2 regions of the Serratia sp. Res13-Sevr-LER1-36-b genome follow, and region 2 is predicted to be linked to the other one. Evidence: predicted binding sites of a transcription regulator. Region 2 holds the regulator's gene; the other holds the start of a gene.
The links. The regulator PhoB, encoded in region 2, activates phosphate uptake and scavenging genes when phosphate is short. The targets are predictions, from matches to a motif close to CTGTCATAAAACTGNCNNAT.
Positions count from the first base shown of each region.

Region 1: the regulator PhoB is predicted to act here: its motif matches at 1,827-1,846, upstream of glpT (glycerol-3-phosphate transporter).

Region 1 covers NZ_JADACK010000021.1:78,274-82,701, forward strand. The annotation lists gene glpA (anaerobic glycerol-3-phosphate dehydrogenase subunit A) at 1-1,637, opposite strand, end outside; gene glpT (glycerol-3-phosphate transporter) at 1,999-3,351, shown strand; gene glpQ (glycerophosphodiester phosphodiesterase) at 3,456-4,428, shown strand, end outside.
Region 2 covers NZ_JADACK010000038.1:282,381-286,808, forward strand. The annotation lists gene IMQ33_RS23440 (PstS family phosphate ABC transporter substrate-binding protein) at 1-286, opposite strand, end outside; gene phoR (phosphate regulon sensor histidine kinase PhoR) at 299-1,615, opposite strand; gene phoB (phosphate response regulator transcription factor PhoB) at 1,640-2,329, opposite strand; gene sbcD (exonuclease subunit SbcD) at 2,532-3,761, shown strand; gene sbcC (exonuclease subunit SbcC) at 3,758-4,428, shown strand, end outside.

The DNA.
Region 1 (4,428 bases), on a different contig from region 2:
TCCGCCTCCTGCTTAGCGTCACCCTGCGCATCTAACCCGCATAACCCTTGATATACCCAACTGGTGAATTCGCTCTCCCGCAGGGCATCGCCCCAGGCGATAGGCCGCACGCCTTTCCAGCGTTCATTGAGGAAATGGGACAGTTGGGTGATGGATTGCTGCGGCGTCACCACGTTAAACCGCGTCAACAAACCTGCGGCACGGCAGGCACACAGCTCCCCTTGGCAGGTCCCCATACCAACGCGGGTACGGCGGCGCAGATCGACCAGATTGTTGACGGTCAGAGAATCCACCGCGTAACGTACCTCACCGGCAGTCACCGCTTCACACTCACACACCAGGCTGTTGTCCAGCCGGTTGCCAGAAGGGACCAGGCTGGCACGATCGCCATGACGGTACACCGCCGAGCCCCGTATGCTGGCAGGCAGTGAAACCACGCTGCGCACCGTCTCTTCGGCGCTCTGGCGGGAGCCGGGCAACGCCACTTCCGCTGTGGTGCAAGGGCTGTCGATGCCCAGCTTGGCGCAGACCAGGTCGGTGGTCCATTCAGCCATCAGCCGGTAAGTCATCAGCTTGCCGCCGGTAATGGTAATAAAGCCCTCCAACCCGTCACGCACCGCATGGTCGAGCAGCACGATGCCGCGGCTGACGTTGCGCCCAGAAGGATCGTCGTCGCTGGCTACCAGCGGCCGTACGCCCGCATAGGCACGCAGAATGCGCGTTTGCGCCAGTTTCGGGGCCAGCAGCGTGCCTTCGCGGATTAATATATCCACTTCCTGTGGCGTCACCACCATGTTGTCAATCTGGTCATACTCGATATGAGTTGAGGTGGTACCAATCAGCGAGATGGTATCGCCAGGTACCAGAATGTCGGCATCCGCCGGTTTACGGCAGCGGTTAATCACCATGTTATTGATGCGATGGCCCAGGATCAGCAATGCCCCTTTGGCAGGGAACATGCGGATGCGCAGATCGGCATACTCGGCAATTTGCTGGCCCCAGATCCCGGCGGCGTTGACTACCACCTGAGCATGGATGTCGTACTGCTGTGCGGCCTGATGATCGAAAACGCGCACGCCCGTCACGCGATCGCCGGTACGCAACAAACCGGTGACCTGATGATAGGTAAGGATTTGTGCACCATGTTCACGCGCATCAAGCATGTTGGCCGCCGTTAAGCGGAAAGGATCGACGGTGCCATCTGGCACTCGCACCGCGCCGATCAGCGCCGGGTTAGCCGCAGGCTCCAGGCGTAATGCCAGCGCGGGGTCAATGGCTTCGGCCTCAATGCCAGCGCTGCGACAGGCAGTAATAAACTGCTGCTGAAAGGCCAATGAGTCCTGAGGCAAGGTAATGAACAGGCCGTCGGTACGTTCGATGCAGTGGTGGGCAATACGTTTGAGGATGCGGTTTTCTTCAATACATTCGCGTGCCGATTCGCCGTCGGTGACCGAATAGCGCGCCCCGCTGTGCAACAACCCGTGGTTGCGGCCAGTCGCGCCAGTGGCGATGTCATGCCTTTCCAGTAAAACGCAACGCAGACCGCGCCGCGCGCAGTCACGGGCAATCCCCGCGCCGGTAGCGCCGCCGCCAATGATGATCACGTCCGTTTCGGTGATTGGTGAGTTGTTGCTCATCACGCCCCCTGAGCCTGTAGTTATGCGTTTATTTAGCCACAGTCAGTAGGGTTTTTGTTTGATAAGGAACAATAACGAACAGAAAACGAAAATAATATGGCCATAAAAAGCCATGAATGTGACCAGCATCACGTATTTGTGCTATTTAGCCATTCCAAAATGTTAACCGATCACTCAAAATTCGCCACAGTTTCATAAAAGTGTAACAAATGAGCCATCCATCACGGTGTGACCGGGGGGTTTTCTCTAGCATTGCGCTCGTTATGGAACATTTAACAACACTTCAGGTATCCGCAAGCTCATCTTCAGGACAGCCGTTTCCTGTTGAGGCAATAAACAGATAAAGCCATCGGAGGCGCTCATGTTGAGTATTTTTAAGCCAGCTGCACACATTTCTCGTGTGCCAGTCGACAAGGTAGACCCGCTCTACCGTAAGCTGCGCTGGCAGATTTTTATGGGGATCTTTTTCGGTTACGCCGCCTACTATCTGGTGCGTAAAAACTTCACCCTGGCGATGCCGTATCTGATCGATCAGGGCTTCAGCCGTGGTGACCTGGGCTTTGCGCTGTCAGGGATTTCCATCGCCTACGGTTTCTCCAAGTTCATCATGGGGTCGGTTTCTGACCGTTCCAACCCGCGTGTATTCCTACCCGCCGGCCTGATCCTGGCTGCTGCCGTCATGCTGTTTATGGGCTTTGTGCCTTGGGCTACCTCCAGCATTGCCGTGATGTTCGTGCTGCTGTTCCTGTGTGGTTGGTTCCAGGGTATGGGTTGGCCGCCTTGTGGCCGTACCATGGTGCACTGGTGGTCACAAAAAGAGCGTGGCGGTATTGTTTCGGTATGGAACTGTGCGCACAACGTCGGTGGTGGCCTGCCTCCACTGCTGTTCCTGCTGGGTATGGCCTGGTTTAACGACTGGCATGCGGCGCTGTATATGCCTGCCTTCGGTGCGATCCTGGTGGCCCTGATCGCCTTCGCCTTGATGCGTGACACCCCGCAATCTGTTGGTTTGCCACCGATTGAAGAATACAAAAACGACTATCCGGATGATTACAGCGAAGAAGCAGAAGAAGAGCTGACAGCCAAGCAGATCTTCATGCAGTACGTGCTGCCAAACAAACTGCTGTGGTACATCGCGATCGCCAACGTGTTCGTGTATCTGCTGCGCTACGGCATCCTGGACTGGTCACCAACCTACCTGAAAGAAGTGAAACACTTCGCGCTGGATAAGTCCTCCTGGGCCTACTTCCTGTACGAATACGCCGGTATCCCAGGCACCCTGCTGTGCGGCTGGATGTCGGACAAGGTGTTTAAAGGCAACCGTGGCGCCACCGGGGTGTTCTTCATGGTTCTGGTGACCATCGCCACCATCGTTTACTGGCTGAACCCGGTGGGTAACCCAGGCATCGATATGGCCTGTATGATCACCATCGGCTTCCTGATCTATGGCCCAGTCATGCTGATCGGCCTGCACGCGCTGGAACTGGCACCGAAGAAAGCGGCAGGTACCGCCGCAGGCTTTACCGGCCTGTTCGGTTACCTGGGCGGTTCGGTCGCAGCCAGCGCCATCGTTGGCTATACCGTTGACTACTTCGGTTGGGACGGCGGCTTTATGGTGATGATCGGCGGCAGCATCGGTGCGGTGATCCTGCTGGTACTGACCATGATCAGCGAGAAGAAACACCACGCAGAAATCGCGGCCAAACGCGGTTAAAAGCTAAGCGGGCGCAGCATGCAGCGCCCCTACCTACCCTTTATCGTCAATCTAAGGCCGCGCTGCGGCCTTTTTCTTACCTCTACAACATGGAGCAACACAGAATGCGGACTCAAACCAAAGCCCTGCTCACAGGGATCATTCTTGCCACTTCAATGCTCAGTGCCGCCCAGGCTGCGGATAAAGTGGTTATCGCTCACCGCGGTGCCAGCGGCTATCTGCCGGAGCATACGTTACCGGCCAAGGCGATGGCCTACGCGCAGGGTGCCGACTTCCTTGAGCAAGATCTGGTGATGACCAAAGACAACGAGCTGGTGGTGTTGCACGACCACTATCTGGATCGCGTCACCGACGTTGCCGAGCGCTTCCCGGACCGGGCGCGTAAAGATGGCCGCTACTACGCCATCGACTTTACGCTGCCTGAGATCAAATCGCTGAAGTTCACCGAAGGCTTCGATATCAAAGATGGTAAGCAGGTGCAAAGCTACCCTGGCCGCTTCCCGATGGGCAAATCCGACTTCCGCGTCCACACCTTCCAGGAAGAGATCGAGTTCGTACAGGGCCTCAACCATTCAACCGGCAAGAACATCGGCCTCTACCCGGAAATCAAGGCCCCCTGGTTCCATCAGCAGGAAGGAAAAGACATCTCCACCAGGGTGCTGGAAGTCCTTAAGCAATACGGCTACACCAGCAAGAGCGACAACGTCTATCTGCAGTGTTTTGATGCCAACGAGCTGAAACGCATCAAGGATCAGCTGGAACCCAAGATGGGGATGGATCTGAAGCTGGTGCAGCTGATTGCCTACACCGACTGGAACGAAACCTACGAGCAGAAGGCCGACGGCAAGTGGGTCAACTATGACTACGACTGGATGTTCAAACCGGGTGCGATGAAAAAGATCGCCCAGTATGCCGACGGCATCGGGCCTGACTATCACATGCTGATCGTCGAAGAAAAATCCAAACCGAACCAGATCGTGTTGACCGATATGGTCAAGGACGCTCATGCCAGCAATATGGCGGTGCACCCTTACACCATTCGTGCCGATAAGCTGCCGAAATACGTCACCGACGTGA
Region 2 (4,428 bases):
ACGCCGACACTTCCGCCGCCTTCATTGGCCGGCTCATTGGCCCAAGCTGCGCCGCTCCTGCGGCCAATGCGGTGGGTGCCGTCGAGGAACCGGCAGCCTGCAGTTGCAGGTTCACGTTGGGATAGTGTCGGCTGAAATCCTGCCCCCATAGCGCCATCAGGTTGGCAAGGGTATCGGAGCCCACGCTGGACAGGTTGCCGGAAAGCATGCCATCCGGAGCAGCCACGGCCCCGCGGCCAACCGACAACAGTAGGCAAAGCAGCAAAGCTTGAGTAAATCGATTCATGGCGGCTACCTGTTAATTTTTCACCGCATTCTCTGCTAAAGCCGCGGGAACAATCAACCGGTTAGGCAAGGTAAAGATAAAACGGGTGCCAATGCCTGGCTCGCTGAGGATCTCCAGCCGTGAATCATGGTGGCTGAGCGCATGCTTCACGATGGCCAACCCGAGCCCACTGCCGCCGGTCTGGCGCGAACGCGCTTTATCCACGCGATAGAAACGCTCGGTCAGGCGCGGGATATGTTCGGCACCAATGCCCGGCCCGTTATCACTGACCTGGAACTGAGCCCCCTGTGGCGTCTGCTGCCAACTCACTTCGATATTGGTGCCCACCGGAGTATGGTTGACGGCGTTGTACACCAGATTGGAAACCGCACTACGCAGTTGATCCTCGTTACCGAACACCTGCAGATTTTCATTCACCCGGAAATTGATCTGGTGATTACCACCGCTGAGCGACTGCGCCTCACGCTGCAACACCCGCAGCATTAACGGAATATCCACCTTCTCGTTCATATCCACGTTTGGTGCAGCCTCGATCCTGGAGAGCGTGAGCAACTGCTTTACCAACCCATCCATGCGTTTGGTCTGCTCTTGCATGGTGCCTAAGGCTTTGCCACGCAGCGAACCATCCAGCTCTTCATCGCTCATCATCTCCAGGTAGCCTTGCAACACCGTTAACGGCGTACGCAACTCATGGCTGACGTTGGCGAAGAAGTTGCGTCTGGCTCCTTCCAGTTGGCGCATCTGGGTCACATCACGTGCCACCATCAGCAACTGGCCTTCGGAATAGGGCATGATACGGAATTCGACAAAGTGCTCGTTATTCAGCTGTAGCGTCAGCGGCCGGGTAAATTCTTGCTGTTGCAGATAATGGCTGAATTCCGGATAGCGCAGCAGGTTGAGAATGTGTTGGCCGTTATCTTCCGGCCAGCGAAAGCCCAGCAGATGCTGTGCCAGGCCGTTGCACCAGAAGATATTGCCCTCAACGGTGGTCATCACTACCGCATCCGGTAAGGATTCGGCCCCGCTGCGAAAGCGTTTGATCAACAGCGCCAGCTCACGGCGGCGGCGGCGGTTACGCTGCTGCATCTGGTACAGGCCATAGAACAGCGGCTCCCAGCTCCAGCGGCCCGGCGGCGGCGTCATGCTGCGATCCACCCACAGCCAGTGGGAAAGTTTGAGTTGGTTATAGAAGTTCCAGGCCAGCGCAGCCAGCACCGAAACCAACAGCAGCCAGGGCAGATAACCGAAAATCAGCCCCAGCAATAAGGCAGGCAGGCAAAAAAGGGCCAGCTCCAGCGCCAGCCTCTTCCACGATAAACGTTCTAGCACGGTAACCTCTCCAGCGCAGTGCGATCAGTAGCGCGTTGAGAACCGATAACCGGTGCCGCGAACGGTTTGAACCATCTTGTCATGACCACTGGTCTCCAGCGCCTTACGCAGCCGGCGGATATGCACATCAACGGTGCGGTCTTCCACATAAACGTTAGTGCCCCAGACGTGATTAAGCAACTGTTCGCGGCTATAAACACGCTCCGGATGAGTCATAAAGAAGTGCAGCAGTTTGAACTCGGTCGGCCCCATCTCCAGCGCCTGCTCATTGGCCATCACCCGGTGCGAGGAAGGATCCAGGCTTAGCCCCTGCATTTCAATCACTTCTTCTACTGCCATTGGTGAAATACGGCGCATCACCGCCTTGATACGTGCCACCAGCTCCTTGGGCGAGAACGGTTTGGTGATGTAATCATCCGCACCAACCTCCAGGCCACGTACCCGATCTTCTTCTTCACCGCGCGCGGTCAGCATCATCACCGGGATATCCCGGGTCATCGCCTCGCGCTTCATATGCTTGATAAACTGAATGCCGGACCCCCCCGGTAACATCCAGTCCAGTAACACCAAATCAGGGAACGGCTCAGACAGGCGCGTGACGGCACTGTCATAATCCTCGGCTTCCAACGGTTGGTAACCATTCTGTTCCAACACAAAGCACACCATCTCACGGATCGGCGCTTCGTCTTCCACCACCAGTATGCGTCTTGCCATCGTCAATCCTGCCAATGTGTTAGCGATCTCAGTTGATTGCGGTCGCCATTATGCGTCAGTTTTGTGACACTTTTATGAAAAAAAAGCCCGGTCGATCGCAGTAAGCATAGCGATTATTCCTGACGTTAAAGAAATATCATCATGCTTGAGTTACGATAAGGCCCGTTTACGCCCTTATCCTCCTGTTAGCGATGGAAGACCTATGCGCCTGATCCATACCTCCGACTGGCATTTGGGCCAGTACTTTTTCACCAAAAGCCGCGCCGCCGAGCATCAGGCCTTCTTACGTTGGCTGATCGAACAGGTGGAACAGCAGCGGGTGGATGCGCTGATCGTCGCAGGCGATTTATTCGATACCGGCTCCCCACCCAGCTACGCCCGTGAACTGTACAACCGCTTTGTGGTGGAGCTGCAACGTACCGGCTGCCAACTGGTGGTGCTGGGCGGCAACCACGACTCCGTGGCCACGCTGAACGAATCACGTGAGCTGCTTTCCTGCCTGAATACCACCGTGATTGCCAACGCGCAAAGCGAGCTTGAGCAGCAAATCGTGGTGCTCAATCAGCTTGATGGCCAACCAGGTGCGGTACTTTGCGCCATTCCGTTCCTGCGCCCACGGGATCTGCTCACCAGCCGCGCCGGTGAGTCTGGCAACCAAAAGCAGCAAGCTCTGCAAGAGGCCATCGCCGAACACTACCAAAACCTGTATCAGGCGGCCTGTACGCGCCGCGATGCGTTGGGTTTGCCACTGCCGATCGTCGCCACAGGCCATTTAACCACCGTGGGCGTCACCACCTCGGATTCGGTACGGGATATCTATATCGGTACGCTAGACGCCTTTCCGGCCCAGGCGTTCCCCCCTGCCGATTACATTGCGTTGGGGCATATCCATCGCGCGCAGAACGTCGCCAAATCGGAGCATATCCGCTACAGCGGCTCACCAATCCCATTGAGTTTTGACGAGTTAGGCAAAGCCAAAAGCGTGTTTCTGGTCGATTTTGCCGACGGTGCGCTGCAACGGATCACACCATTGGAGATCCCCACCTTCCAGCCCATGCAGCTGATCAAAGGTGATTTGCAGCAAATAGAGGCTCAATTGCAGCAGTTTGCCGATTATCAGGGCGAATTCCCGGTTTGGTTGGATATCGAAGTAGCCACTCAGGATTACCTCAGCGATATTCAGCGCCGCATCCAACAGCTGGCGGAAGATTTACCGGTTGAAGTGGTGTTGCTGCGGCGCAGTAAAGAGCAACGTAGCCAGACCATTGCCCAGCAGGATAAAGAAACCTTGAATGAGTTAAGCGTCGGCGAAGTCTTCGAGCGCCGCTTGGCGTTGGAAGCCGAGATGGCCGAACCGCGCCAACAGCAGATGCGGCAGATGTTCCAGCAGGTGGTAGAAACCTTGCATCAGCATGAGGAGCCATCGGCATGAAGATCCTGAGCCTAAGGCTGAAAAACCTCAACTCGCTACAGGGCGAGTGGAAAATCGACTTCACGGCGGAACCCTTCGCCAGCAACGGCCTGTTTGCCATCACCGGCCCCACAGGAGCAGGTAAAACCACCCTGCTGGATGCCATCTGCCTGGCACTTTATCACCAGACGCCGCGGCTGGAAGTCAGCGCCAGCCAAAACGAATTGATGACCCGCCACACCGCCGAATCGCTGGCAGAAGTGGAGTTTGAGGTCAAAGGCGTCGGCTATCGCGCCTTCTGGAGCCAACGCCGTGCGAAAAACGATCCGGACGGCAACCTGCAGGCTCCCAAGGTGGAGCTGGCACTGCGGGCAGACGGCAAAATCCTGGCGGATAAAATTTCCGATAAAAAAGAACTGATTGCCGCAATCACCGGACTGGATTTTGGCCGCTTCACCAAATCGATGATGCTGTCGCAGGGCCAGTTCGCCGCCTTCCTGAACGCCAAGGCCAACGAACGTGCCGAACTGCTGGAAGAACTGACCGGCACCGAGATTTATGGGCGGCTATCGGCACAGGTCTTCGAACAGCACAAACAGGCGAAAAGCGATCTGGACGCTTTACATCACCGCGCCAGCGGGATTGAACTGCTCAATGATGAGCAGCGCCAGGTGCTGGAAAACCAGCT